Regions from separate parts of the Streptomyces sp. NPDC058246 genome, predicted to be linked through region 3. Evidence: riboswitches for the same ligand, from Rfam matches in the RefSeq annotation. Region 3 holds a riboswitch; each other region holds the start of a gene.

Region 1 (9,745 bases), on a different contig from region 3:
CCCCTCGGGCCTGCCCCGCCGGGTTCCCGCGCGACCCCGCGGCGCCGACGGCCCCGGCCACGCCCGCCGCCCGGAAACCCCGGTCGGCACCGGCGGCGAGGGCGTTCTCGCCCACCCGGCGAACGGCCCCGGCACGCCCCGGCTCAGGCAACGCGGCGCCCAGCCGGACACGGGCGCCGGGACCCGCGAGACGGGTGGGCGCGGTATGGCCCCGGGCGCCGGGTCACGCGAGACGAGCGGGAGCGGTATGGTCCCGGGCGCCGAGAGGCGCGGACCGGTCGGGCGCGGTACGGAACCGGACGGCGGGGCACGGGAGACGGCTGGGCGCGGTACGGCCCCGGACGGCCGGGCACGCGGACCGGTCGGGCGCGGTACGGTGCCGGGTGCGGTCGGCGGGTTCGGGCCGCAGTACGGCAACGGCGGCGACGGCCGGTCCGGCACGGCGGCGGCGTCGAGGCCCGGTGAGGCCGGTCAGCTGCGCCGCCGGGTGCGCGGGGCGACCCTGTCGGCCACCACCGCGTCGAGCCGACTGCCCGAACGGCCCGTCCCGAGCAATGGGCGGCCGCCCGCCTGGCAGCCCACGGACGCGGAGGCGGCACGCGACGAGCTCGACGAGTTCGAGGCGGCCGTCCGGCGCGCCCAGCGCGACAGCGCGACCGAGGGCCGGACCACCGGCGCGACCCGACCCGGAAGCCGGCCTTACGCCCCGTCCCCACCGGGAACCCGGCCCGACGTCCCGACCTCACCGGGAACCTGGCCCGGTACCCCGCCCCCACCGGGAGGCCGGCCTGACGCCCCGACCCCACAGGGAACCCGGCCAGGCGTCCAGACTCCACCCGCCTCAGATAACCCCGCTCCAACCCAGCACGGAACAGCAGACCCTCATCCTCGGAAGGCATGAGCACGTGACCATGTGGACAGGCGAGCCGGAGTCCGGAGCCGTGGCGCCGGTGACGGACGTGAAGACCGCCGCTGCCGACTTCAATTGGCTGCTCAATCGATTCGCCACCGAGACGGCCGGGGTCGTCGACGTGATCGGTGTCTCCTCCGACGGACTGCTCATCGCGGTGTCCCAACTGCGCGGACAGGCGGACTCGGAGCGGCTCGCGGCGATCGTCTCGGGGATCACCAGCCTCGCCATGGGCGCCTCCGGCAACTACGGCCTGGGCGCCCTGAACAAGGTCATCATCGACCTCGAGGAAGGGCACGTCCTGGTCTCCGCGCTCGGCGCGGGCGCGGTCCTCGGCGTGGTCGCCTCCAAGGAGGCGAAGCTCGGCAACATCGCGTACGAGATGACCCTCTTCGCCAACCGGGCCGGCGCGGTCCTGAGCCCGCAGCTGGTCATGGAGTTGAAGAACACCGTGGGCATCGCGCCCACCGGTTGAGGCCCGACGGGCCGTCACATGACCGGTGACGGCCCGCGAAGCGAAGGGGGAGGACGTGATGACGGCCGGGGAGCCATCGGGCACCGACGACGCCGGGTGGGGAGTGGAGCCCCCCGCCTCGGTCGTCCGGCCGTTCCTGCTGACCGCGGGGCGGATCGCCGGGGGCGACAGTCTCGTACCGCCGATCCCGATCGAGACACAGGTGGTGGCCACGGACGTGGGACTCGCGGCCCTGGACGCCTTCGTCTTCGAACAGCACCGCGACATCATCACGGTCTGCCGCCAGCCGCAGTCGCTGGCGGAGATCGCGGCGAAACTGCGGATGCACTTGAATGTGATCCGGGTGCTCGCCGACGATCTGCGCGCCGACGGTCAACTGGCCTTGTACGCACCGCAGGCCGACTCCGCCCGCGATGCCACCGTATTGCGAAGGGTTATCGATGGTCTCCGAGCTATCCCCGACTCCCGGGGCGCGATCCGTGAGGGCTGACGCCGACGGGCCCCGGCCGCCGCTGCCGGTGAAGATGGTGATCGCGGGCGGCTTCGGCGTGGGCAAGACCACCACGGTGGGCGCGATTTCCGAGATCGAGCCGCTGACCACCGAGGCGTCCATCACCTCGGTCGCCGCGGGTGTCGACGACCTCAGCCACACCCCGGAGAAGATGACGACGACCGTCGCCATGGACTTCGGCTGCGTCACTCTCGACCCGACCCTGAAGCTCTACCTGTTCGGGACGCCCGGCCAGGAGCGGTTCGGCTTCATGTGGGACGACCTGGTCGACGGCGCACTGGGCGGTCTCGTCATCGTCGACACCCGCCGGCTCGACGACTGCTACGCGGCCGTCGACTACTTCGAGCACCGCGAGATCCCCTTCGCGGTGGCCGTCAACGCCTTCGACGGCAAGATCGAGCACGATCTGGACGACGTACGGTGGGCCCTCGACGTCGCCGACCACGTGCCCCTCACCGTGTTCGACGCGCGTGAACGCGGCTCCGTACGGGACGCGTTGCTCGTCGTCCTCGAACACGCGCTGGCCACCGCGGAACGCTGAAGGGGGACGGGCCCCGAGCCCGTCCCCCTCCACTCGCGTACGGCGGTCAGGCCGCCCGGCGCCTGCGCACGCCCGGGGACACCGCCAGCCGGGCCACGGCCCAGAACAGCACCAGGACGAGCAGGGCGAGGACGGCGGTGAGAGTGGCCCCGCCGACGACCTTCTCGTAGTTGCGCTGGTAGAGGCCGTCCACGATGTAGCGGCCGACACCGCCGAGGCTCACATAGGCCGCGATCGTCGCCGTCGACACGATCTGGATCGCCGCCGAGCGCAGCCCGCTGAGGATGAGCGGCAGCGCCGCGGGCACCTCGACCTGGAGCAGGATCTTCCCCTCCGGCATGCCCATACCGCGGGCGGCGTCGACGGGCGAGGGATCGACATTGCGGATCGCCTCGTACGTGGTGATGAGGACCGGCGGCACCGCCAGCACCACGAGCGGGATCATCACGGGCAGCACGCCGAGGCCGAGCCAGACGAACATCAGCACCAGCAGTCCGAAGGTGGGCAGCGCCCGGGCCCCCGCGGACACGAAGGCCAGCGCGTTGCCGCCACGGCCGGTGTGTCCGGTGACCAGCCCGGTGGGCAGGCCGATGGCCGCGGCGATCGCGAGGGCCGCCGCGGAGTACTGGAGGTGTTCCCAGACGCGCTGCGGGATGCCGTCGTAGCCGTGCCAGTGCGAGCCGTCGCTGAAGAAGGACTGGATGTAGTTCAGCACGTTCACGAGACGCTCTCCGGGGTGCGGGCGGCGGCGATCGTGGCCGTACGGCGCCCGGCACCGCGGCCGGACGGCGGCTGCCAGGGGGTGAGCACCCGCCGCAGCAGCACCAGCAGCGCGTCGACCAGCACCGCGAGGACGGCGGTGGTGACCACCGAGTTCACCGCGAGGACCGGCCGGTGGTAGAGCATCGCGGTGGTCAGGAGGTTGCCGAGCGCGCCCTGGTTGCCGATCAGCGCGCCGACGCTGACCAGGCTGATGCTGGACGCGGTCGCCACCCGCAGTCCCGCCATGATCGCCGGTACGGCGATGGGCAGTTGGACCTGGAGGTAGCGGCGTACGTAGCCGATGCCCATGGCGGCCGCCGCGGCGTTCGTCTCCTCGGGGACCGAGCGGACGCCGTCGACCACCGAGGGGACGAGGATCACCAGACTGTAGAGACACAGCGGGATCATCACGGTGAGCCGGCTCAGCCCGGTGTAGTCGATGAGCACCACGAAGAAGGCCAGCGACGGGATCGCGTAGAGCACGGTCGTGGCCCACAGCACCGGCGGATAGAGCCAGTCGAAGCGGACGCACAGCATGCCGATCGGCAGCGCGAGGAGCAGACCGGCGAGCACCGGGAGCAGCGCCTCCTGCATGTGCCAGGAGATCAGCCCGAGATAGCTGTGCTGGAGGTCGCTCGGAATGTCGAAGAAGCCGTTCATCGCACGGCCTTCGTCGGGGACGGCTCCTGCCGGGAGTCCGACGGGCCCTCGGCGGACTCGGTGGCCTGTCGCCGCCGGGCGGCGCGGATCGCCGCGGCGACGGTCTCCTGTCCGGCGATCCCGAGCACCTGTCCCGCCCCGTCCACCGCGACCGCCTGACCGGTGGGGGACAGGACGGCCCGGTCCAGGGCGACCCGCAGTGAGTCCCGGCCCACCTCGAAGCTCTGCCCGTACGGTTCGAGGGCCTGGACGTCGCCGCCCCACGTGGTGAGGTCGGCCCAGCCGAGCGGTTCGCCGCCGGCGTCGGTCACGAGCACCGGCGCCCGCGTCTTGTCGCGCCCGGCGATCTCCTGCCAGTCGGAGCCGACGGGGAAGACCCGGGAGCGGTCGAGTGCGAGTTCGCGGGTGGACAGGAACGACAGCCCGCGGATGCCCCGGTCGGCGCCCAGGAACTCCTCCACGAACGGGTCGGCGGGCGACGCCAACAGCTCCTCGGGGGCGGCGAACTGGGCGAGCCTGCCACCGGTGCGCAGCACGGCGACGCGGTCGCCGATCCTGATGGCCTCGTCCATGTCGTGCGTGACGAACACGATCGCCTTGCCGAGTTCGCCCTGGATGCGGAGCAACTCCTCCTGGAGGCCGCGGCGCACGACCGGGTCGACCGCGGAGAACGGTTCGTCCATGAGCAGGATCGGCGGGTCCGAGGCCAGTGCGCGGGCGACGCCCACCCGCTGCTGCTGGCCGCCGGAGAGCTGGTAGGGATAGCGGCGGGCCATGCCCGGGTCGAGGCCGACCCGTTCCATGAGTTCGGCCGCGCGGGCCCGGGCGCGCTGCTTGGACCAGCCGAGCAGCCGCGGCACCGTGGCGATGTTGTCGAGAATCGTGCGGTGCTGGAAGAGTCCGGCGTTCTGGATGACGTAACCCATGGAACGGCGCAGCGCGTTGACCGGCCGGCGCAGGATGTCCTCGCCGTCGACCCGGATCGTGCCGCTGGTGGGTTCGACCATGCGGTTGATCATGCGCAGCGTGGTGGTCTTGCCGCAGCCCGAGGGTCCGACGAGAACGGTGATGGAGTGGTCCGGTATCTGGAGTGACAGGCGATCGACGGCCACCGTGCCGTCGGCGTATCGCTTGCTGACCTCTTCGATGGCTATCAAGCTCGAAACCCTTCGGGAACGGCTTTGCTCGCATGTGGCGCGATCGCGTGCACGAGGGTGCGTAGTCTAGCCAGTTGATGTTCGTTCGGGGCTTCGGCGGGTTGTCACGGCAGGTTAGGCCTCGGCAAGGGCTTCACCGCCACCCTCGTCCACGTCCTCGCCGAACGCGGACTGCTCGACTACGACACCCCGATCGCCCACTACTGGCCCGAGTTCGGCGCCCACGGCAAGGAACGCGCCACGGTACGCGACGCGTTGACCCACGGGGTCGGCGTCCCGCAGCTGCCCGCCGCCATCACCCCGGCCGAGCTGTGCGACTGGGACGCCATGTGCGCGATCGTCGCGGCGCAGCAGCCGTTGTGGGAGCCCGGCTCCGCGAGCGGCTACCAGTCAGGTATTTCCATGGAACTCCAGCCGAAAGGCGGGGTGCTCGTCGAGGCGGTGCACGTAGGCGCGGAGATGGCTGTGCCGGGACAGGGGCTCGGGCGTGGAGAGGTGGGTGAGCGCGGCCCAGAGGTCCACGTCGGCCGCTGTCAGCTCCTCGCCCAACACATAGGTCCGCGTGGCGAGTTGCAGGTCCAGCAGATCCAGCGTCGCCGAACGGGCCGTCGGCTGTGCGGTCGGCGTGACGTCCCGGTCGAGGCGTTCGCGCAGGGCGTCGATGTCCGCGGCGAGGGCCGGCGGATGCAGCGGCGGGACGCACGCCTCGTCGTGGCCGGTCAGCAGGCCGGCGAGGTCGCGCAGGATGTCAGGGGTGTGATTGCTGACGACGCGGCCGCTCCAGCGGTCGCACAGCGCGGGCGCGGTCAGCGGGCCCTCGTAGTGGTGCCAGGTGGCCTCGTAGGCACTCCGCAGCGAGGTGAACGCGTCGGGTGTCTCGGTGGGGTGCGTCAGGATCGTGGTGGCGAGGGAGTCCTGGAGGCCGAGCAGGCGGAGAGTGATCGCAAGGCGCAGCGAGCGCGGACAGCCGGCGGAGAGATACAACTGATAGCGGTGCGGCGCCGGGTAGAAACCGCCGGCGGCGCCGGCGGCGATGCGGCTGCGGATGCGGGGCGGGCGAGGGGACGCGGACGGCGCGGCGCCCCAGGAGCGAACGGTGCTGCCGGATGTCGCAACCGGGCACGGTGCGGGCGGAGTTGACGCGCAGGTGTCTGTGGCCACCGAGGCCGGGGCGTCTGTGCCGGCCGGGCTGGCACACGTGCCGGAGGTGCCTGGGTTTGCGGCGCGCGAAACTGTCTTGGGCATGACTCTCCAGGGGAACGACGAAGCCCCGGCCGCCTCATGGGCGGCAGCGGCGGAACGGAGTGACTGCGCTTGCGTACCGGCTCGGAGCGGCCGGACTAGTACGCGCTGGAGACCCGCAACAAGTCGATGTGCAGACGTCTCGTCAGGTTGTTCCTGGGCATTCCCACCGGTCCCGCTTCCAGGGCCCGCGAGTTGCGAGACCACGCTTGTCCCGCCGCACCGGCGGGACCCGGTCGTCACCCGGGGCACCCCGTCGCGGTGGAAGGGTTGCCTGTCAGCGGGCCGGGGCCGATCACCGCGTCGCGCAGCGAAGGCTGCGGGACGAGGCGCTGACAATCGTGACCGTCCTCGTCAGTGTCAGTGCACCGTACGAAGCCGTCAAGAAGGCGTGTAGCCGGTCTCACCACGTGGTCATTCGGGCCGGAACACGTTGACATCGGTTTCCCGGCGTGCCTAACTTACGCCGCAGATCGGTCATGAGTGTCAGCGACAAGCCCTGGCTCGCTGGCCGGCAACCCTCGCGACGCGGTGGGGTGCCCCAGGTGACGACCGGACCGGAAGGCTTTCGGTAAGCGCGAGCCGCCCACGGGCGGGGAACAGTGACGGAGACGGCGATGGACGCAGCTTCGAGGACGGCCGCACGACGGCCCCACGGCTGCGTCCTGCTGTGCGCGAACCGCTGCGTCGACCTGCTCCGCGTCAACAGTGCCCTGTGTACCGCTGCGGGCTGTCCCCGCTGTCAAGGCTGACGGCGTTCTGAACCCCTGACGCGCACCGCTGCCGCGGTGTGCCCTCTGCCCGCCCAGCCCCCGGTACCGGCGTCCTCCCGCTCTGCGTCATCCGCGGCCGTCCCCTGCGCGCCGCGGTGCCGCCCACGCCGCGCCCCGGGGTGTCCGACTCCGCTGGAGCCCTCATGAGTGAACCCCCTGGCGTGGCCGTGTCCGTTGCCGAGGCACCGCCCGCCGACTCCCCGGCGAAGCCGCTCACCGCGCAACGCGTGCTGCCGCTGCGCAGGCCGGGCCGCTGGATCAGCACGGCCGTCGTCCTGGTCCTGGTCGCCCAGATCATCCACGGCCTGGCCACGAACCCCTTCTACCAGTGGGACCGCTTCCGCTACTGGTTCCTGCGGCCCACCATTCTCGACGGCCTCGTCATCACCCTCGAAGTGGCCGCGCTCAGCGCGGTGTTGGGGCTGCTCGGCGGGGTCCTGCTCGCCCTCGCCAGGCTCTCCGGGAGCCCGGTGCTGCGCGCGGTGAGCTGGGTGTACACCTGGCTGTTCCGCTCCGTGCCGCTGATCGTCGTGCTGATCTTCCTCTACAACTTCAGTGCCCTGTACAAGACGTTGAGCCTCGGCGTGCCGTTCGGGCCGGCCTTCGTCAGCTTCGACGAGTCGCGGCTCGCCACCGACATGACGGTCGCCGTCATCGGCCTCAGCCTCAACGAGGCGGCCTACGCCTCCGAGGTCGTCCGCGGCGGCATCCTCTCCGTCGACCAGGGCCAGCACGAGGCGGCCGCCGCGCTCGGCCTGCCGAAGACGTACCAGTTCACCCGGATCGTCTTTCCCCAGGCGCTCAGGTCCATCACGCCGAACTACGTCAACCAGCTGATCGGCCTGATCAAGGGCACCTCCCTGGTGTTCTACGTGTCGCTGCTCGACCTGTTCGGCTCGGTGCAGACGATGGGCAGCACCTATCCCGGCGACATCGTGCCGCTGCTGCTGGTCGCCACCGTCTGGTACCTGATCCTCACGAGCGCCGTGTCCGTCGTCCAGTTCTACGTCGAGCGGTACTTCGCCCGGGGCGCGACGCGCACCCTGCCGCCGACGCCGCTGCAGAAGCTGCGGGCCGGCCTGAGTGATCTGCGGGCCCGGCTGCGCAAGGAGGCCGCCGTATGACTCCCGCCCAGACCCTCGACGCGCGTCCCGCCGCCCTCGAGGTCCACGACGTGCACAAGTGGTACGGCGCACACCGGGTGCTCGACGGCGTCGACCTGACGGTGCGGCCCGGCGAGGTCACCGTCATCCTCGGCCCGTCCGGCTCCGGCAAGTCGACGCTGCTGCGGGTGATCAACCACCTGGAGAAGCCCGAAGTCGGGTACGTCAGCGTCAACGGCGAGCTGATAGGCGTACGACGGCACGGCAAGCGCAGCGAGATGGGGGTCCCCCCGGCCGAAGGCTGGGGGAGGCTCAAGGAACTCAGCGAGCGAGCCATTCTGACCCAGCGCAGCCGGATCGGCTTCGTCTTCCAGAACTTCAACCTCTTCCCGCACCTGACCGTCCTCGACAACGTGGCCGCCGCGCCCGTCGCCACCGGGAAGCTCGCCAAGTCCGAGGCCCAGCAGCTGGCCCGTGAACTGCTCGGCCGGGTGGGCCTGGGCGAGAAGACCGGCGCCTACCCGCGACAGCTGTCCGGCGGCCAGCAGCATCGCGTGGCCATCGCCCGCGCCCTCGCCCTGCGCCCGGGGATCATCCTGTTCGACGAGCCCACCTCGGCTCTCGACCCCGAACTCGTCGGGGAGGTGCTGGCCGTCATCAAGGACCTGGCGACCAGTGGAACCACCCTCGTCATCGTCACCCACGAGATCGGCTTCGCCCGCGAGGTCGCCGACCGGGTCGTCTTCATCGACGGTGGCCGCGTCGTCGAACAGGGCCCGCCCGACGAGGTGTTGGACCACCCGCGGCACGAGCGGACCCGGGACTTCCTCAGCAAGGTGCTCTGACCGGCGCCGTCTTCCCTCGCCACGTCACTTCCTCCTGCCACCTCACCGCAGTCACACCCTCACCCAGCGACAAGGACAGCCATGCCTACGCACCTCTCTCGACGCAGCCTGATACGCGGAATCACCGCGGCGACCGCCATTGCCTCACTGGCCGCCGGGCTCGCCGCCTGCGGGGGCGACAGCGACGCCGCCACCACGACCGACACCGCGGGCACGGTGACCGTGGGACAGCTGTCCAACGGCGCCGCCCAGCAGGCCGCGTTGAAGGTCTCCGAGGTGAAGTCGATCAGCGCCGAGCTGCCCGCCTCGGTCCGCAAGAGCGGCAAGCTGGAGATCGGCGTGGGCGCTCTGCCCGACGGTTTCCCGCCGCTGGCGTACGTCGGCTCGGACCAGAAGACCCTCACCGGCGCGGAGCCCGACTTCGGCCGCCTGGTCGCCGCGGTTCTCGGCCTGAAGCCGGAGCTGAAGAACTCCACCTGGGAGAACATGTTCGTCGGCATCGACAGCGGCAAGGTCGACGTGGCCTTCGCCAACATCACCGACACCGAGGAACGCAAGAAGAAGTACGACTTCGCCTCCTACCGCAAGGACAACGTCGGCTTCGAGGTGCTCAAGAAGAGCAGGTGGAACTTCGACGGCGACTACGAGAACCTCGCCGGCAAGACCGTCGCCGTCGACAACGGCACCAACCAGGAGAAGATCCTCCTCGAGTGGCAGACCAAGCTCAAGAAGGAGGGCAAGCGGCTCACGGTCAAGCACTACGCGA
Region 2 (9,745 bases), on a different contig from region 3:
CGAACGCTGCTTCTCCTGGACCTTCTTGAGCGCCTCGACCTGCTGAGCGCTCAGCTGGTCCATCGCGGACGCCTTGTCGAGGTAGTCGTCCGGGTTGGAGGAGAGGAAGAGCGCCACGGAGGGGTCGATGCCGCCGGTGCGGTACTGGGCGCTGGCCATCGAACCGAGGCCGTCGCGCAGGGTGTTGAGCTCCTCCTGGCCGCGGGCGACGTTGTCCTGGAGGGCGCTGATCTCCTTCTCCAGTTTGTCCTGCTTCTCCTTGGCCCCGTCGAGCTTCTCGGTGGCCTTCTCGGCCTCCTCGTAGAGCTTGTCGACCTTGGCCTTGACCTCGTCCTTGCTCGGCTTCTCGCTCGGCGCGGCGTTGGCGGCGTTGGCGCTGAGGGCCACGGCAGCGGCGGCGGCGGTGGTGAGCACGGTCACACGGGTGCGGCTCGGCTGCTTGGGTCGACGGTGGGACGCCACGAAGGCGAGCTCCTTCTTCCTCCAGCCGCCTGCCGAATGCGCCGACGGGCGGTGCCCCTCCACCGTCACTCCCAATGAGTGATCACCCGAGCGGAGGTTCGAGGCCTGACCCTAGTGACCTTCCTGTGATCAGTTCAAATCCTGATAGGAAAAATCTCGGTCACCGAGCGCATTCTTTGCCGACAACTCACATGCAGTAATGCGCGTTTGACGCTACGTTGCGTGAAGGTTTCGCCAATTCGGGCATCACGCCCGGACGTTACGCATGGGACTTACGCGGCCGATGGGGCGTACGGCCCAGATGGTCAGCCGGGCGAGAAACGCTTGAGGAGCACCGCCGAAGCGACCGGACGCGCACCCGCCTTGGCGATGCCGTCGGCCACCTCCCGGTCGGTGGAGACGACGATGACCGGCCGCCCGGGCGGCTCGGCGCGCACCAGCTGCCGGATCAACTCGTCGGCCGTGACGCCGGGCTTGGAGAACAGCACCCGCACTCCGCGCGGCGGCGCGAGCAGCACGGGGGCGGCCAGCTCGGCTCCGTCGAAGACACAGGTCACCTCGGCGCCGGTCTGCGCGGTGAGCTGCGAGAGCTGCCCGAGCAGCCTCAGGCGCTGCTTCTCCAGGGGCATCTGCGGATAGCCGGTCTTGGTGACGTTGTAGCCGTCGACCACCAGGTGCGCCTGGGGCAGCGCGAGCAGTTGGTCGAGGATCGCCGGGTCGTTCTCGGACAAGGCGCGAGCGGCGATGTCTTTTGGTGTCATCCGTCCCGGTTCGACCGCGTCCACGGTCTCGGCGGGCCGCACGGACACGGGCGGCAGGGCGAGTTCACGCCGCAGCCCCTGAGCCGCGTCCAGTACGGTGTCGAGCAGCAGCCGTACGCGCATGTCCTCGACGCTGCGCCCCTCGCGCGCCGCTCTGCGCGTCGCCTCCAGGGCCGCCTCTGCCTCCCCCAGCCGCGCCTTGAGCCGCCGGGTCTCGCTCTCGGCGGCGGACACGTGGGCCTGCCCCTCGGCCCGTGCGGTGTCCATCTCGCCCTGCAGCTTGCGCAGTGCGGCCTCGCCGCGCTTGACGTCACTCAGGGCCCCGCGCAGCTTGCGGTGAAGCGATTCGGCTTCCTTCTTGGCCGACTCCAGCTCCGTCCGCAGCCGTTCGGTCTCGGCCCTGGTCTGGCCGCGGGCCTCCGCGAGCTCCTCGCGCAGCCGCTCCAGCTCGGCCCGGCTCTCCTCGCCGGCCCGCTCGGCGTCCGCCCGCAGGGCCTCCTCGCCCGCGGCGGTCACCAGCTTCACCCAGCCCGTGGGGCGCAGCACATAGGCCGCGGCCGCCACGTCCAGCGGATCCGCGGCCGGGGGCGGCGCGCCCGAGTCGAGAGCGCCGGTGAGCTCCGGCTGGCCCTCTCTCAGCTTCTCGGCGATGCGCTGCCGGAACAGCGGGTCCGTCTCCAGCGCCGCCGCCATCGCGTTCCCCGCGAACTTGGCCCGCCGATTGGGGGCGAACCGGGCGTACTGCCGCAATTGGACCGGCAGTTCACCGACGGTCAGCCCACCAAAGCCGTCGGAGACGATCTGGACGACTCGCCTGCGCACGCCGTCGGGCATCGGACGGTCGAGCACCTCAGCGGTGCCGTCGTCCGGCTCCCCGCCTGTGGTCTCCACCATCCGTCACCCCAATACCTGTGCGGGGCCCGCTCCCTCAGGAGCCGGCACCCGGCCTGTCCACGAGTTCCACCTGATCCACCGCGTTGCACCAACGGCACCGCACCGACTCGATGGTCTCACTGACCACCTCACGCTCCTCCACCTTCGGCTCACCGGCGAGGTCGAGGTGCACATACTCGACGACCTTCGAGGAGCGGGTCACGTCGAAACGCGTGAGGTTGCCGCAGAGCGTGCAGCGCCAGCGCGTCTTGGCGTCCGGCAGGGGAACCGTCATGTGGCAGTCGCTTTCCTTCTAGTGTCCGTCCAGCGCCGGTCTCCCGGTGCGTGTGGCTCGTAACCCTACGGCCTGGCGGGTACTCGACGCTCGGTCGTCCACAGCGGCGAGGCGGTCTGCGCGCATCGGTCCCGTTACGTCATGCTCTGCACCATGATCAGCAACTGGAGTACGGCGGTCGTCAGGGCGATCCGCGGACAGTCGGCGCCGGTGACCTACGGCCTGATCGCCCTGTGCTGCCTGATCTTCGTGATCGGCCCGGCGGCGGGCCTCGATCCGGCGTACGGCACCGGGGACGAGCTGCTGCTCACGCAGCGGGCCTACTTCCGGCGCTGGGGCGTAGTGCCCACGGAGCTCTTCGGCGGAGCCCCGCGCGCGGCGCTCACCCCCGCCACGGCCCTGTTCATCCATGGCAGCTGGCTCCACCTCCTGGGCAACATGCTCTTCTTCTACGTCTTCGGGGCGATGGCCGAGGAACGCATGGGCCACGTCCAGTTCGCCCTCTTCTACGTCGGCTGCGGCTACCTCGCGCTGCTCGGCTACGCCGCCGCCAACGCCGAGTCGCCGCAGTCCCTGGTCGGCGCCTCCGGGGCGATCTCCGCGGTCCTCGGCGCGTTCCTGTACCTGTTCCCCAAGGCCCGGGTGACCAGTCTCTTCCCGTTCCTCTTCTTCCTGCCGCTGCGCTTCCCGGCCTGGGTGGTGCTGCCCTTCTGGGTGACCCTCCAGTGGCTGGCGGCGGGCCGCGACTCGTCCGGCCCTGGCGTCGCCTATCTGGCCCATTTGGTGGGCTTCTCGCTCGGCTTCGTCTACGCGTGGGTCCGATTCGGCCGTACGACTAGAGTGAAGGCCCCAGCGACGGCCCCCGAGGGAGAGAACCAGCCGTGATCACCGCGATCGTCCTCATCAAGACCAGCGTGGACCGGATCCCCGAGATCGCCGAGTCGATCGCCGCGCTGGAGAGCGTCAGCGAGGTCTTCTCCGTCACCGGTACGTACGACCTGATCGCCATGGTCCGGGTGAAGGCCCACGACGACCTCGCGGACGTCATCCCCGGCAAGATCAGCAAGATCCCGGGCGTCGAGGCCACGGACACCCACGTCGCGTTCCGCACCTACTCCCAGCACGATCTGGAAGCGGCCTTCGCCATCGGCCTGGACAACTGAGGCGGGCGGTTCTCGCCCCCGTTCGCGCGGTTGCCCGCGGGACGGGCAGGGGCGGCGGGGGCGAAAACTCCTGCGGCTACGTCAGACGGCCGGGACGCAACGGCCGTCCTCCGTGCGGTAGTTCCACTTCGCACCATCCCGGACGAGCTCCTTCACGGCACGCACGAACCGCTCGACGTGCTCGTCGGGAGTCCCCGCCCCGAAGCTGACACGGATCGCGTTGAGGGACTTCTCCCCCGGCGCGGCCTCGGGCGCCCCGCACTCGCCCTGCGACTGCGGGTCACTGCCGAGGAGCGTGCGCACCAGCGGATGGGCGCAGAACAGACCGTCGCGCACCCCGATCCCGTACTCGGCGGACAGCGCCGCCGCGAAGTGCGAGCTGTTCCACCCCTCGACGACGAAGGAGATGACGCCGACACGCGGCGCGTCGTCACCGAAGAGGGACAGGACCCGCACCTCGGGCACCTCGGCGAGCCCCGCGCGGACGGCCGCGATCAGCCGCTGCTCACGGGCGGCCAACGAGTCGAACCCGGCCTCGGTCAGCGCCTTGCAGGCCGAGGCGATCGAGTACGCGCCGATGACGTTCGGGGACCCGGCCTCGTGACGGGCGGCGGTCTCGTGCCACTCCACGTCCACTCCCCCGTCCTCCCGGCGCGACACCTTGCGGCTGGCCCCGCCGCCCGCGAGGTACGGCTCGGCCTCCCGCAGCCAGTCGGAACGGCCCGCGAGCACGCCGGAGCCGAAGGGCGCGTACAGCTTGTGGCCGGAGAAGGCGACCCAGTCGACGTCCAGGTCGCGGACGGAGACCGCGTGGTGCGGGGCCAGCTGAGCGGCGTCGAGGACGACGCGGGCGCCGTGCGCGTGGGCGGCGGCGGCGAGCTCACGCACCGGCCACAGCTCGCCGGTGACGTTGGACGCACCCGTGACGCAGACGAGGGCCGGTCCGTACGGCTCCCGGCCGGCGAGGGCGCGCTCCAGGGTGGCGACGGCCTCCTCGGGCGTGCGCGGGGCGTTCAGGTAGGTCACCCGGGCGTCCCGCCAGGGCAGCAGCGAGGCGTGGTGCTCGGTCTCGAAGACGAAGACCTGGCAGTCGGCCGGAAGGGTGGCGGCGAGCAGGTTGAGCGAGTCGGTGGTGGAGCGGGTGAAGACGACCTGGTCGCCGTCCCGGCAGTCGAGGAACTCGGCGACGGTCCTGCGGGCGTTCTCGAACAGGTCGGTGGACAGCTGCGAGAGATACCCGGCGCCGCGGTGCACGCTGCCGTAGTACGGGGCGTACGCGGCCACGTCGTCCCACACCCGCTGCAGGGCCGGGGCGCTGGCGGCGTAGTCGAGGGCGGCGTAGGTGACCTCGCCACCGGTGACGAGGGGCACGGTCACATCCCTGCCCAGGACGGGCAGAGGGGTACAAACGGACTGGTCGGCGGCAGCGGTGGAGACAGACATGGCGAGCTCCTGTGAGAGGCAGGCGGAATCACCGCGCGAGCGGGTACACGGGGGTACGGCTCAGCGCAGGAAAGGGTGAAAGGGGTATGCGGAGGCGGGGCTCTACGCCCTATCGCATTCGCTTGCTCACAGAAGGCTCCCTCGAACGACCAGGACCCCTGGGCTTGTCCACTCAGATGAGGGCGAGGGGTCCGCGCTTGCCGTAGACCTCGCTGCCTACGGCCTGGTCTTCACCCGGGGCACCCCGCCACGGACGGAGGGTTGCCGGACAGCCGGCCGGGGCCTGATGGCTGTCGCTCATGACCTGCCCAGCATCTTGCCATACGATCTTCCCCACGCAACCCCCGTGTCCGGATACCGGGACGCCGGGGGCCGTAAGGGGCGCGGGGAACTACGCGACCAGCCCCCACCCGTCCGCAGCCGGAGAACAACCCGGCGGGGTCTGGGGCGCGGCCCCAGAAGGGCGCGGCCCCAGAAGAGGGGACGGGTAGGGGCGGAGGGGGCGGAACAAGCGCTACGCGTTGCTGGCCGCCACCCAGCGGTCGAGGGTCCGTTTCGCGGTGCCCGAGTCGATGGCCTCGGCCGCCCGAGTCATCGCCCCCCGGATCTGATCCACCAGCGGCCCGTCGCCCGGCGACAGGGCCACCAGCGCCGCCGCCGAGTTCAGCAGCACCGCGTCCCGTACCGGCCCCGTCTCGCCGTCCAGGAGCCGCCGCGCGACCCCGGCGTTGTACTCGGGGTCGGCACCCCGCAGCGCCTCCACCGGCACCACCTCGAGGCCGACGTCGCGCGGGTCGAAGGCCTCCTCGGTCACCTTGCCGTCGCGGACGATCCACACCCGGGAGGTGGCCGTGGTCGTCAGCTCGTCGAGGCCGTCGTCGCCCCGGAACACCAGCGCGGACGACCCACGCTCGGCCAGCACGCCGGCGATGAGCCCCGCCATCCGGGTGTCGAAACAGCCGATCGCCGAGGCGGTGACCCGGGCGGGGTTGGTCAGCGGGCCGAGCAGGTTGAACGAGGTCGGAATCCCCAGGTCCCGCCGCACCGCGCCGACGAACCGCATCGAGGGATGGAACTTGGCCGCGAAGCAGAAGGTGATCCCGGCCTCCTCCACCACCTGCGCGACCCGCTCGGGCGACAGGTCCAGATTGATGCCGAGCCGCTCCAGCACGTCCGACGAGCCGCTCGCCGAGGACGACGCACGGTTGCCGTGCTTGACGACCTTCGCCCCGGTCCCGGCGATCACGATGGCGGACATCGTCGAGATGTTGACCGTCTTGGCCCGGTCGCCGCCCGTACCGACGATGTCGACGGCCGGCCCCGGGATGTGCAGCGGCTTCGCGTGGGCGTACATCGTCCGCACGAGACCGGTGATCTCCTCGACCGTCTCGCCCTTGGCCCGCAGCGCCACCAGGAAGCCCGCGATCTGGGCGTCCGCGGCCTCACCGCTCATGATGCGGTCCATGGCCCACGCCGTGTCCTCGGCGCTCAGGTCCTGTCCGCCGAGCAGCGCGCTCAGTACGTCGGGCCAGGAACGGCCCGCCGCGGTGTCGCCTCCAGCGGGGGTCACAGCGCTCATCAGCCGCTCCTGGGTGAAGTCCCGTACAACGGGACGCGAGATTCGACGAGTCCACCCTATCCAGCCCCGGGTACGGCGAAGGGCCCCCGTCCGAACACCGGACGGGGGCCCTTCAACCGTGGCGTGGCGTGTGCTGCGATCAGTGGTGGCCGTGGCCGCTCGTGATCTCCTTGTACTCCTCGACCGTGGGCTTGGGGATCTGGTTGTCGCCCCCGTAGAAGCCCTTGCTGAGCTTGGCGCGCAGCCGCTGGGTGCCGGGCACCTTGCGCTCGACACCGTTCTCGTCGACCGTCGGACCGATCTCGGCCGGCTTGTACTGCTCGTGCGCGGTGAGCGTGTGCAGCGCGTCCTGGCTGAGCGGCTCGTGCACCTCGATGAACTCACCGTGCGGCAGGCGCTTGATGATGCCCGACTCGCGGCCGTGCAGCACCTTGTCCCGGTCCCGGCGCTGGAGGCCGAGGCAGATCCGCTTGGTGGCGAGGAACACCAGCACCGGCACCACGAAGAAGCCGATCCGCACGAACCAGGTGATCGCGTTGATCGACAGGTGGAAGTGCGTGGCCCAGATGTCGTTGCCACCGCCGACGAGCAGGACGAAGTACCAGCTGATCCAGGCGGCACCGAACGCGGTCCGGGTCGGGACGTTGCGCGGGCGGTCCAGGATGTGGTGCTCGCGCTTGTCGCCGGTGACCCAGGACTCGATGAACGGGTAGACCGCGATCGCGACCAGGACCAGCGGGAAGATGACCAGCGGGATGAACACACCCAGGACGAGCGTGTGGCCCCAGAGGTTGATCTCCCAGCCCGGCATGACACGGATCAGGCCCTCGGAGAAGCCCATGTACCAGTCGGGCTGGGCGCCCGTGGACACCATGTCCGGACGGTAGGGGCCCATGGCCCAGATCGGGTTGATCGAGGCGATCGCCGCGATGGCCGCGATGACACCGAAGACCAGGAAGAAGAAGCCTCCGGCCTTGGCCATGTAGACCGGCAGCAGCGGCATGCCGACGACGTTGTTGTTCGTCTTTCCGGGGCCCGCGAACTGCGTGTGCTTGTGGTAGAAGACCAGGATCAGGTGGCCGACCACCAGACCGAGCATGATGCCCGGCAGCAGCAGGACGTGGATCGAGTAGAAGCGGGCCACGAAGTCGCCGCCCGGGAACTCGCCGCCGAAGAGGAAGAACGACAGGTACGTGCCCACGATCGGCACGGACAGGATCGCGCCCTCCATGAAGCGGACACCGGTGCCGGAGAGCAGGTCGTCCGGGAGCGAGTAACCGGTGAAGCCGGTGAACATGCCGAGGACGAACAGCAGGAAGCCGAAGACCCAGTTGACCTCACGCGGCTTGCGGAACGCACCCGTGAAGAACACGCGCATCATGTGCACGAACATGCCGGCGAGGAAGATCAGCGCCGCCCAGTGGTGGATCTGCCGGATCAGCAGACCACCGCGCACATCGAAGGAGATGTGCATGGTCGAGTTGAACGCCTCGGACATCAGCTGGCCCTGCAGCGGGATGTAGCTGCCGTGGTACTCCACCTCGTTCATCGACGGGTGGAAGAACAGCGTCAGATACACACCCGTGAGGATGATGATGATGAAGCTGTAGAGGCAGACCTCACCCAACATGAACGACCAGTGGTCGGGGAAGATCTTGCGCATGTTGGACTTGGCCAGGGAGTAGATCCCCAGACGGCCGTCGGCCCAGTCGGCCACCCGCTCACCGGCGGGCGCCTTCTCGCGCGAGCGTGCGTCGGAAGTGGTCGTGGTGCTCATCCGCGCTCCCAGAATGCAGGACCGACGGGCTCTTCGAAGTCGCCGAGCGCCTCGAGATAGCCCTCAGCGTTCACACCGATGCGCAGCTGCGGCAGGGCGTGACCGGCCGGCCCGAAGATGACTCGGGCACCGTCGGAGAGGTCGAAGGTGGACTGGTGGCACGGGCAGAGGACGTGGTGCGTCTGCTGCTCGTACAGGGAGATCGGGCAACCGACGTGGGTGCAGATCTTCGAGTAGGCCACGATCCCCTCGTGGGACCACTCGAGTTCCTTCTTGTCCTTGATGTTGTCCGGCTGCAGCCGGACGATCATCAGGGCCGCCTTGGCGATCTGCGTCTGGAAGTCCTCGTCGTGCTCCTCCAGGCCCTCGGGCTTGGCGAAGGTGAGCGAACCGACGGCGACGTCGGAGGCGCGCAGCGGCTCGTTCGTGTTCATGTTGACGAGCAGCTTGCCCTTGGACCAGAGCGTGTGGCGCAGCTTCGTGCCGGGCAGCGTGCCGAGGTCGCGCAGCAGCATGACGCCGGAGAGCGGGAACAGGGCCAGCGCGCCGAACATCGTGTTGCGGATGAGCTTGCGGCGGCCGAGCGCGGACTCCTTGGCGCCCTGCTTGAAGTCGGCCAGAACCTTGGCCTTGACCTCGGGCTCCGCCTCGATCGGGTGACGCTCGTCGGCGATCTCCACGTCGGACATCAGGGTGCGGGCCCAGTGGACCGCCCCCGCGCCGATCGAGAACAGCGCGATGCCGAGGGTCATACCCAGCGCGAAGTTCAGCGCGCTGATGTGCCCGAGCGGGAAGACGTAGATCGACTTGTCGTTCGGGATCGCCACGTACGAGGCGATGAAGGCGACGGTGGCCAGCATCGACAGCGTGAACAGCAGGGCGACCATGCGCTCGGACCGCTTGGCGGCCCGCTCGTCGATGTCCTGGATGCGGTGCTCGTGCGGCGGCAGACCGGGGTCCGCGAACGGGTTCGTCTCGTCCGCGACGGCTACCGAGCCGTGACCGTGCTCGTCGGTGGCCCGCTCAGCGGGCACGTTCTCTTCTGGAATGTCTTGGCTACTCATGACTTCTTGGCCTTTGCGGTCCGAGCGGCGACCCAGACGGCGACGGCGACCAGGGTGCCGAGACCGAAGATCCAGCCGAACAGGCCCTCACTGACCGGCCCGAGGCCACCCAGTTCGAGACCGCCGGGGCTCTCGGTGTTGTCACCGTTGACCGCGTCGAGGTACGCGATGATGTCCTTCTTGTTCTTCTCCGACATCGTGGTGTCGGGGAAGGACGGCATGTTCTGCGGGCCGGTCTGCATGGCCTCGTAGATGTGCTTCGGCTCGACACCCTCCAGGCTCGGCGCGAACTTGCCGTGCGTCAGAGCGCCGCCCTTGCCGGTGAAGT
Region 3 (9,745 bases):
CGGCGCCGGCGGGCTCCGTGGGGGAGGGACCCGCCTCGACGATCCGCGCCCCGTTGACGACCACGCGGCCGCCGTCCACGATCCCGGTGGGCAGTACCACCCGGGCGCCGGCGAGAACCTTGCTAGGGGCCATCAGGTGGTTACCTCCGAGGTCACAGTGGAAGGGGTGGCGAGCAGGTCCCAGGCCAGCAGCCCGGCGCCCAGGCAGCCGGCCGTGTCCCCGAGGGCCGCCGGGACGAGGGACGGCAGCTTCTGGAAGGTGACGCGCCGCTCGACGGCGGCCCGCAGCGGTGTGAACAAGGTTTCCCCCGCCTCCGCCAGACCGCCACCGATGATCAGGGTGCGCGGGTCCAGCAGGGTGAGGGCGGTGACCAGTCCGTCGGCCAGCGCGTCGACGGCCTCCTGCCAGACCCGTACGGCCCGCTCGTCCCCGGACTCCACGGCCTTCGCGCAGTCGGCCGCGTCCGCCTGGGGATCACCGGAGGCCGTCGCCCAGGCCTGGCTGACGGCCGCCGCGGAGGCGAACCGCTCCAGACAGCCGCGCTGACCGCACGGACACGGGGTTCCCCCGGGGCGTACGACGATGTGGCCGATCTCGCCCGCGAAGCCGTGCGCGCCCTCCTCGACGCCGCCGTCGATGCCGATGGCGCCCGCGATACCGGTGCCGAGCGGGACGAACAGGAAACGGTCCGCGCCCCGGCCCGCGCCGATCCGGCCCTCCGCGAGCCCGCCCGTGCGCACGTCGTGCCCGAGCGCGACCGGTACGCCGCCCAGCCGGTCGCCGAGCAGCCGGCGCAGCGGTACGTCGCGCCAGCCGAGGTTGGCCGAGTACACCGCGATGCCGTGCTGAGCGTCGACGATGCCGGGGACGGCGACCCCGGCGGCGGACGCGGGCTCGCCGAAGCGCTGCTCGCCGTACGCGCGCAGCTCGGCGGCGAAGTCGAGGATCGTCCCGACGACGGCGTCCGGACCGCGCTCCCGGCCGGTCGCCCGGCGGGCCTGGTGGAGCAGGTCGCCGTCGGCGCCCACGAGGGCGGCCTTCATCCCGGTGCCGCCCACATCGAGGGCGATGACATGTCTCACGGGGGACAGTGTCGCCCCTTACCCCATGAGAGGTCTAGTCCACTCGCGTGGTGTAGACCTTGTATCCGCATTCCGAGACGGATGCAACGGACGCACAAGCAAATACGGCCAGGGGATGGCCGGGGGTTGGGAGACAGCGCAGTGCAGCGGCGTAGGACAGGACTGATCGCGGTGGCGTCTGCCATGAGCATGGCGGCGACCCTCGCGGGCTGCGGCGGCTCCGGCGGCGGTTCCTCGGACGTGACCCTCAGGCTGGTGGCCGCCGACTACGGCGACTCCAAGGCCACCAGCTCCCAGAAGTACTGGGACAAGCTGGTCAAGGAGTACGAGGCGGACCACCCGGGGGTCAAGGTCGAGGTCAGCGTCTACTCCTGGACCGACGTCGACCGCAAGGTCAAGGAGATGGTCGCGGCGGGCAAGGCGCCCGACATGGCGCAGATCGGCGCCTACGCCGACTACGCCGCGCAGGGCGACCTCTACAAGGTCGACGACCTGCTCTCCATACCCGCCGAGGCCAACTTCGTCCCGCAGCTCACGGACGCCGGCCAGACGAACCAGACGAAGTACGGCATGCCGTTCGCGTCCTCCACGCGGCTGCTCTTCTACAACAAGACGCTGTTCTCGCAGGCCGGGATCACCCCGCCGCGGAGCTGGAGCGAGCTCGCCGCCGACGCCAGGGCACTCAAGTCCAAGGGCGTGAAGTACCCGTACGCGCTGCCGCTCGGGCCCGAGGAGGCGCAGGCCGAGACGATGCAGTGGCTGCTGAGCGGCGGTGGCGGCTACACCGACGACGTCGGCACGTACTCCATCGACTCCACGCAGAACGTCCAGACGCTCACCTGGCTCAGGGACGAACTGGTCGGCAAGGGGCTCACCGGCCCGGTCGCGCCCGCGAAGCTGAACCGCGCGGACGCGTTCGCCGCGTTCGCGCGCGGTGAGGTCGGGATGCTCAGCGGGCATCCCACGCTGATGAAGATGGCCGCCGACAAGGGCGTGAAGTTCGGCATGGTGCCGATGCCCGGCACCAACGGCAGGGCCAAGTCCACCATGGGCGTCGCCGACTGGATGATGGCCTTCAAGAAGAACGGCCACGGCAAGCAGATCGGCGACTTCCTCGACTTCGTCTACAGCGACAAGAACGTGCTCGCCTTCTCCCACGAGTACGACCTGCTGCCCGTCACCACGTCCGCGTCCGACGCCATGGCCGTCGACCAGAACGACAAGGACCTCGCCCCGTTCCTGGACGAGCTGCCCTCCTCCGTGCTCTACCCCGTCGGCAAGACCTCCTGGGCCGGGATCAGCGCCGACATCAAGAAGGAGATCGCCAAGGCCGTGAGCCCCGGCGGCAGCCCGACCGGGGTGCTCGGCACGCTGCAGCTGAAGGCGACGACGGAGGACAGCGCGGCGTAGTGCCGCCGGCGCTGCTGTCGGCGGTGCTGTCGGTGGTGGGCGTTACGGTGCTGTCCATGGCCGCCATGGAAGAGCTCTCCCCGCGGGAGCAGGGCATCCTCGCCCTCGAACGCCGGGGCTTCCCCGGTCCCGGAGCCAAGGAACGAGCGATACGTGAGCAGCTCGGGCTGGCGCCGGTCCGCTACTACCAGCTCCTCAACGCCCTCCTCGACGACCCCCGTGCCCTCGCCCACGACCCGGTGACGGTGAACCGGCTGCGGCGGGTGAGGGAGGCGCGGCGGGGGGAGCGGTGACTGACTCGCCCCTCCCGCCCCTGCTCTCCCTCAATCTTTCGGCCTCGCTCGAGCAGGGAGATCCCGTCGTCCCTGAGGGCTGCCGCCCCCGGACCCCCCGCTTTGGCCTGAACGGCCTCGTCCTCAACACCGGACGGGCTGAAAGCAAACGCCGGACAGGCTGAAAACCTCCGGCGGGAAGCCGTCCGTGACCCGATGAGCCATGGGTGCGCCCGCCCTCGCGCGGATAGGGTCGCTGTATGGGCAGCCACCCGGAATCCACGGACTCCTTGCCGACCCCCGCGACCCCCGCCGGTCGCGACGGCCTCGACGCCATCCTCACGCACCCCGCACGGGCGGTGATCGCGCTCGACTTCGACGGGACCCTCGCCCCGATCGTCCCCGATCCCGAACAGGCCCGCGCCCACCCCGACGCGGTCCCCGCCCTGTCGGTCCTCGCCCCGAAGGTCGCCTCCGTCGCCGTGATCACCGGTCGCCCGGCCGGCGTAGCGGTCCGGCACGGCGGCTTCGCGGGAGTGCCGGGCCTGGAGCACCTGGTGGTCCTCGGCCACTACGGCGCCGAACGCTGGGACGCCGTGAGCGGCACGGTCACCGCCCCCGCCCCGCACCCCGGCGTCGCCGCCGTCCGCGCCGAGCTGCCCGGCTTCCTGGACACGATCGGCGCCTGGCAGGGCACCTGGATCGAGGAGAAGGGTCGCGCCGTCGCCGTGCACACCCGCCGCGCGAGCGACCCGCAGGCCGCCTTCGAAACGCTGCGCGAGCCCCTCACCGCCCTGGCCACCCGTCATGGCCTGATCGTCGAACCCGGCCGCATGGTTCTCGAACTCCGTCCCCCCGGCATGGACAAGGGCGTCGCCCTCCTGGAGTACGTCCGGGAGATCGGCGCCGAATCCGTCCTCTACGCCGGCGACGACCTGGGCGACCTGCCCGCCTTCGCCGCCGTGGACAAGCTCCGTTCCGACGGCATCGCCGGCCTCTTGGTCTGCAGCGGCAGCTCCGAGGTCGCCGAACTCGCGGACCGGGCCGACCTGGTGGTGGACGGCCCACCTGGCGTCGTACGACTGCTCCGCGCGCTCGCGGCACAACTGGACTGATCGACACCGACGCCGGACGGGTCGCGGACCCCGCTCCCGCTTCAGCGCTCCAGTTCGCGCAGCTGCTCCAGGAACCACTGGGCCGGCGGCAAGGCGGTCGCGGCGGCAGCCAGCCGCTTGGTGCGCTCGGCGCGCTCCCCGCCGGACATGGACAGCGCCTCGTGCAGGGCACGCGCCGTACCGATCACGTCGTACGGATTGACCGAAATCGCGTCCTCGCCCAACTCCTCGTACGCCCCCGCCTCCCGCGAGAGCACCAGCACGCACCCCGCGTCGGAGACGACAGGCACCTCCTTGGCGACGAGGTTCATGCCGTCCCGGATGGGGTTGACGAGGGCCACGTCGGCGAGCCGGTACGCGGCGAGCGAGCGGGCGAAGTCGTCCTTGACGTGCAGGACGACCGGGGTCCAGCCGGCCGTCCCGTACCGGGAGTTGATCTCGTCCGCGACGCGCTGCACCTCGGCGGTGTACTCGCGGTACACGGCGAGGTCCTGCCGGGACGGGTAGGCGAAGGCGACGTGCACGACGCGCTCGCGCCACTCGGGGTGGTCGTCCAGCAGCTGCCGGTAGGCCAGCAGCCCGCGCACGATGTTCTTGGACAGCTCGGTCCGGTCGACCCGCACGATCGTCTTGCGGCCCGCCCCGATCTGGTCCCGCAGCGCGGCCATGCGCTCGTCGACGTCCGTCTCGTGCGAGCGGCGCCGCAGGAAGTCCGCGTCCGCGCCGAGCCCGTGCACCCCGACCCGCGTGTCACCGAGGCCGCCGACGAGCTCCAGGCAGCACGCGGTGAACGCGTCCGCCCAGCGACGGGTGAGGAAGCCCAGCCGGTCCGCTCCCAGCATGCCGCGCAGCACCTGCTCGGCGATGTCGTCGGGCAGCATCCGGAAGTAGTCCACCGGCGCCCACGGCGTGTGCGAGAAGTGCCCGATCCGCAGATCGGGGCGCAGCTCGCGGAGCATCCCGGGGACGAGGGTCAGGTGGTAGTCCTGTACGACGACCACGGCGCCCTCGGCCGCCTCGTCGGCCAGCGCCCGGGCGAACGCGCGGTTGTACGTCTCGTACGACGCCCACTGGCGCCGGAACTCCGCGTCGAAGACCGGCTCCAGCGGTGTCTGGTACAGCATGTGGTGGACGAACCACAGCACGGAGTTCGCGATGCCGTTGTAGGCGTCGGCGTGTGTCCCGGCGTCGATGTCCAGCATCCGTACGCCGTCCTCGCCGACCCCGCGCCGCACCGCCTCGCGGTCCCCTTCGCCGAGCGCCGAGCACACCCACAGGGCGCCCGCGTCCGGCCCGATGGCGGAGAGGCCCGAGACCAGCCCGCCGCCACCGCGTTTGGCGTGCAGCGAGCCGTCCTCGCGGACCTCGTAGGTGATCGGGCCGCGGTTGGAGGCGACCAGGATCCGGTGGGCACCGTGCGTTGAAGCCATGCCTCGAAACCTAGCCCTCGGTCGAAACGCTCAAACGTTCCCGTCGGCCGTCTGCGAGCTCGTAGGCGATCCCCCGGCCAAGGGGAGCTGGTCACGCCCACGCGGCTCAGCCGCGTATGTCACAGCCCCGCGCCCCTGACGGGGCGTGTCCTACGCGGCCCTCCGTTTCACGTATTCGGAGATTTCCACCATCGGCGGACGTTCCTCCGTGTCCACGGAGTAGGTGCGCGGCTCGAAGCCCTCCTCGCCCCGCTCGAACTGCGTGAGCGACGGGCGGATGAGGTGCCCGCGGGCCAGCCGGAGCTGGGCGGTGCGGTAGATCGCGGCGGACATGCGGCCAAGGGCCTGGCCGTCCTGGTGGCGGTGCTTGCGCTCGCCCACGTCGACCTGGGCGAGCGCGTCGAGGCCCACCAGGTGCAGGGCGTCGACGAGCATGCCCAGCTCGACCCCGTACCCGACGGGGAAGGGGAGCTGTTCGAGCAGGGAGCGGCGCGCGGCGTACTCGCCGCCGAGCGGCTGGACGAAGCCGGCGAGCTGCGGCCAGTGCATGTTGAGCAGGGGGCGGGCCATCAGTTCGGTGACGCGGCCGCCCTGACCCGCGGCGCCGCCCAGCGGACGGTCGTACATCGCCTTGACGAGGTCCACGCCGGGCTCGGTGAGCAGCGGGCCCACGATCCCGGTGACGAAGTCGGACGAGAACTCCTTGAGGTCCGCGTCGATGAAACAGACGATGTCCCCGCTCGTCACCAGGAGCGACCGCCACAGGACCTCGCCCTTGCCGGGCACGGTCGGGATGCGCGGCAGGATCTCGTCCCGGTGCACGACCCGCGCGCCCGCGGCGGCGGCCACCTCGGAGGTGCGGTCCGTCGAGCCCGAGTCGACGACGACGATCTCGTCGACGAGGGGCACCTGTTGCATCAGATCGTGGCGGATGACCGCGACGATCTCGCCGACGGTCTCCTCCTCGTTGAGCGCGGGCAGTACGACGCTGACCGTCGACCCTGTGGTGCGCTTCGCGGCCATGAGCTGGTGGAGCGGGCGATCGGTCACGGACCAGGAGCGTGTGCTCAGCCAGCGCTCGACTTCCTTCAGCACAGTCTGCGGCTCCTCACTGTCTGATCACCCGGTGTCTCACGGTGTGATCCATCTCGCGGTTCGGACGACTATCTCAACTGTCCTGGCCTTCGGTTACAGTCTTGAACAACGCGGATGACCATCGCATTGCGTAGATCATCGGTGTAGATCATCGGCACTCATAGTGCTCAATAGTTCAACAACCGAATACCGCTCATCCAGAGGGGCAGAGGGATACGGCCCGTTGAAGCCCCGGCAACCCTCCAGCCGGTCTCGTACCGATCGATGTCGATCGCTCCGCGAGGCTCCCGGCTAGGGAAGGTGCCAAATCCGTCTCACGGCGAAGTGCGTCGTGAGGAAGATGAGGAGAAAGGGCCTCGCCTCCATGGCTGCGCAGACTGTTGCAAGCACCACGAACTCCGTCGATCTGGGTCCCGCCGCGGCTCTCTCGTGCCGCGAGTGCGGCCACCGCGTCCCGCTCGGACCGGTCTTCGCCTGCGAGGAGTGTTTCGGCCCGCTGGAGATCGCGTACGACTTCTCGGCCTACGAGACCGAAGAACTCCGCAAGCGCATCGAAGCGGGCCCCGCGAACATCTGGCGCTACGCGCCGCTCCTGCCCGTCCCCGCGGACGTCGCCGAGAAGCCGAACATCAACCCCGGCTGGACCAAGCTCGTCAAGGCCGACAACCTGGCGCGCGAGCTGGGCGTGACCGGCGGGCTGTATGTGAAGGACGACTCCGGCAACCCGACGCACTCCTTCAAGGACCGCGTGGTCGCCCAGGCCATCGAGGCCGCCCGCGCCTTCGACTTCACCACGCTCTCCTGCTCCTCCACCGGCAACCTCGCCGGTGCCGTGGGTGCCGCCGCCGCCCGCGCCGGCTTCCGCTCCTGCGTGTTCATCCCGCACGACCTGGAGCAGGGCAAGGTCGTCATGGCCGCGATCTACGGCGGCGAACTCGTCGGCATCGAGGGCAACTACGACGACGTGAACCGCTTCTGCTCCGAGCTGATCGGCGACCCGGCCGGCGAGGGCTGGGGCTTCGTCAACGTCAACCTGCGGCCGTACTACGCGGAGGGCTCCAAGACCCTCGCGTACGAGATCTGCGAGCAGCTCGGCTGGCGGCTCCCCGACCAGCTGGTCGTCCCGATCGCCTCCGGATCCCAGCTCACGAAGATCGACAAGGGTCTCCAGGAGCTGATCAAGCTCGGGCTCGTCGAGGACAAGCCGTACAAGATCTTCGGCGCCCAGGCCGAGGGCTGCTCGCCGGTGTCCGTCGCCTACAAGGCGGGCCACGACGTCGTACGGCCGCAGAAGCCGAACACCATCGCCAAGTCGCTCGCCATCGGCAACCCGGCCGACGGGCCGTACGTGCTCGACATCGCGCGGCGTACGGGCGGTGCGGTGGAGGACGTCGACGACGAGCAGGTCGTCGACGCGATCAAGCTCCTCGCGCGCACCGAGGGCATCTTCGCGGAGACCGCCGGTGGCGTGACCGTCGGTGTCACCAAGAAGCTGATCGAGAACGGGCTGCTCGACCCGACGCTCACGACCGTCGTCCTCAACACGGGTGATGGTCTCAAGACGCTGGACGCGGTGGCCGGTACCGGGCTCACCGCGACCATCCGTCCCAACCTGGAGTCCTTCCGCGAGGCTGGTCTCGCTTAAGCGTTTCGCCGCGGGCCGGTGGGGGCTGGTCGCGCCCATACGGCGGAGCCGCAGCTGTCACAGCCCCGCGCCCCTGACGGGGGCGCTCCACAGCCGTAGACCATCAGACCGGAGGTCGTACCCCATGAGCGTCAACGTCCGTATCCCCACCATCCTGCGCACCTACACGGGCGGGCAGGCCGAGGTGAGTGCCGAGGGGGCGACCCTCGCCGAGGTCATCGAGAACCTGGAGAAGAACCACACGGGCATCGCCGCGCGCGTCCTGGACGACCAGGGCAAGCTGCGCCGGTTCGTCAACGTGTACGTCAACGACGACGACGTGCGGTTCGAGCAGGGGCTGGAGACGGCTACGCCCGACGGTGCGGGCGTCTCGATCATCCCGGCCGTGGCCGGCGGCTGAGCGGCGCCGACGCCCGTCACCCAGGGTGAGATTGTTACCGTAGGTAACGCTCATTACCAAGAGTTCATCGAATTGCCCTCTCCGTGAGAGAAACGGAGGGGGCAATTCTGCATGGTTGAGCGCGGTACAGTTGGGGAAGCTGCTTCGCTTTTCATGCCGGACGCATATGAGTACCTGTGCGACACCCGATAAGAAGTAGCCAATGTGCCCCATGTCTTTGAGCCGTTTATGGCATTTACGGGGCCCGACTTGCCCTGAATCTTCGCAAATTCTCCGCATATTCCCGATCGGTCGTGCCCAGAATTCTCGTCCGATTGACCTGTTGCAGACGGCAGTTGGACAGATACATTCAGCCGCGGTCGACGCGTTCCGGCGCACACCCCCAACCGTTGGGGGGTGAGGTCTGACCCGGATCCGCGAAGTGTGGATCTGTGCAAGGGCCAGTAATAGGGGAGTTAGGCATGGCTCAGGGCACCGTCAAGTGGTTCAACGCGGAGAAGGGGTACGGCTTCATCGCGGTCGACGGTGGTGCGGACGTCTTCGTGCACTACAGCGCGATTCAGATGGACGGCTACCGCACCCTTGAAGAGGGTCAGCGAGTGGAGTTCGAGATCTCGCAGGGCCAGAAGGGTCCGCAGGCGGACATGGTCAAGCTCGCCGTCTGATCCGGCGCGAACGGCCAACGACGCACTCACGCCGAGGGGTCCGCATCCCACCTGGGATGCGGACCCCTCGTGCGTTCCCCGGCCCGCTTCCGTTCGCGTCCCCGGGCCCGCCCCACTCGCGTCCCCGGGCCCGCCCCACTCGCGTTCCCGGACCCGCCCCGTTCGCGTTCCCGGACCCGCCCCGTTCGTGAGAGGCGCTTGCACTCGCAGGGGTCGAGTGCTAATCATTGGCGTTAGCACTCTCCCAGTGAGAGTGACAGAACTTGGATCGGGCCGGCGAGGCCCGCAGGCCGGTGGGGCAAGGAACCACAGGGCTTGCAGGCCGTCCGTCGCGGGCGCGGGCGCGATCCGGAGCAATCCACCCCGTCCGGGAGGACCACTTCACATGGCCAAGATCATCGCGTTCGACGAGGAGGCACGGCGCGGTCTCGAGCGCGGGATGAACCAGCTCGCCGACGCCGTCAAGGTCACCCTTGGCCCCAAGGGTCGCAACGTCGTCCTCGAGAAGAAGTGGGGCGCCCCCACGATCACCAACGATGGTGTTTCCATCGCCAAGGAGATCGAGCTCGAGGACCCGTACGAGAAGATCGGCGCCGAGCTGGTCAAGGAAGTCGCCAAGAAGACGGACGA

What was found. A riboswitch is a leader RNA that binds a small molecule or an ion and turns the genes downstream of it on or off. The one in region 3 is predicted to bind S-adenosylmethionine.
Region 1: it holds a riboswitch for S-adenosylmethionine, as region 3 does, so the genes downstream of both, ACFVXA_RS35990 (putative leader peptide) here and thrC (threonine synthase) in region 3, are expected to answer to the same signal.
Region 2: it holds a riboswitch for S-adenosylmethionine, as region 3 does, so the genes downstream of both, ACFVXA_RS12735 (aminotransferase class V-fold PLP-dependent enzyme) here and thrC (threonine synthase) in region 3, are expected to answer to the same signal.

The regions. Positions count from the first base shown of each region.
Region 1 covers NZ_JBHVWZ010000039.1:47,280-57,024, forward strand. Annotated here, with positions in the region: gene ACFVXA_RS35945 (ATP-binding protein) at 1-901, shown strand, start outside; gene ACFVXA_RS35950 (roadblock/LC7 domain-containing protein) at 912-1,385, shown strand; gene ACFVXA_RS35955 (DUF742 domain-containing protein) at 1,444-1,875, shown strand; gene ACFVXA_RS35960 (ATP/GTP-binding protein) at 1,826-2,437, shown strand; gene ACFVXA_RS35965 (ABC transporter permease) at 2,484-3,158, opposite strand; gene ACFVXA_RS35970 (ABC transporter permease) at 3,155-3,859, opposite strand; gene ACFVXA_RS35975 (ABC transporter ATP-binding protein) at 3,856-5,016, opposite strand; partial or broken gene ACFVXA_RS35980 (serine hydrolase domain-containing protein) at 5,155-5,397, shown strand; gene ACFVXA_RS35985 (glutathione S-transferase C-terminal domain-containing protein) at 5,407-6,177, opposite strand; gene ACFVXA_RS35990 (putative leader peptide) at 6,357-6,422, opposite strand; SAM riboswitch class IV at 6,459-6,605, opposite strand; SAM riboswitch class IV at 6,734-6,842, shown strand; gene ACFVXA_RS35995 (amino acid ABC transporter permease) at 7,175-8,155, shown strand; gene ACFVXA_RS36000 (amino acid ABC transporter ATP-binding protein) at 8,152-8,979, shown strand; gene ACFVXA_RS36005 (ABC transporter substrate-binding protein) at 9,061-9,745, shown strand, end outside.
Region 2 covers NZ_JBHVWZ010000007.1:44,040-53,784, reverse strand. Annotated here, with positions in the region: gene ACFVXA_RS12760 (NlpC/P60 family protein) at 1-462, opposite strand, end outside; gene ACFVXA_RS12755 (NYN domain-containing protein) at 768-2,117, opposite strand; gene ACFVXA_RS12750 (hypothetical protein) at 2,152-2,391, opposite strand; gene ACFVXA_RS12745 (rhomboid family intramembrane serine protease) at 2,545-3,276, shown strand; gene ACFVXA_RS12740 (Lrp/AsnC ligand binding domain-containing protein) at 3,273-3,554, shown strand; gene ACFVXA_RS12735 (aminotransferase class V-fold PLP-dependent enzyme) at 3,636-4,997, opposite strand; SAM riboswitch class IV at 5,186-5,302, opposite strand; gene trpD (anthranilate phosphoribosyltransferase) at 5,512-6,576, opposite strand; gene ACFVXA_RS12725 (cytochrome bc complex cytochrome b subunit) at 6,716-8,353, opposite strand; gene ACFVXA_RS12720 (Rieske 2Fe-2S domain-containing protein) at 8,350-9,417, opposite strand; gene ACFVXA_RS12715 (c-type cytochrome) at 9,414-9,745, opposite strand, start outside.
Region 3 covers NZ_JBHVWZ010000008.1:155,600-165,344, reverse strand. Annotated here, with positions in the region: gene nagA (N-acetylglucosamine-6-phosphate deacetylase) at 1-133, opposite strand, end outside; gene ACFVXA_RS14720 (ROK family protein) at 133-1,083, opposite strand; gene ACFVXA_RS14715 (extracellular solute-binding protein) at 1,273-2,493, shown strand; gene ACFVXA_RS14710 (DUF3263 domain-containing protein) at 2,550-2,786, shown strand; gene otsB (trehalose-phosphatase) at 3,026-3,880, shown strand; gene ACFVXA_RS14700 (trehalose-6-phosphate synthase) at 3,922-5,310, opposite strand; gene ACFVXA_RS14695 (glucosyl-3-phosphoglycerate synthase) at 5,461-6,405, opposite strand; SAM riboswitch class I at 6,596-6,752, shown strand; gene thrC (threonine synthase) at 6,770-8,050, shown strand; gene ACFVXA_RS14685 (ubiquitin-like small modifier protein 1) at 8,175-8,450, shown strand; gene ACFVXA_RS14680 (cold-shock protein) at 8,912-9,115, shown strand; gene groL (chaperonin GroEL) at 9,501-9,745, shown strand, end outside.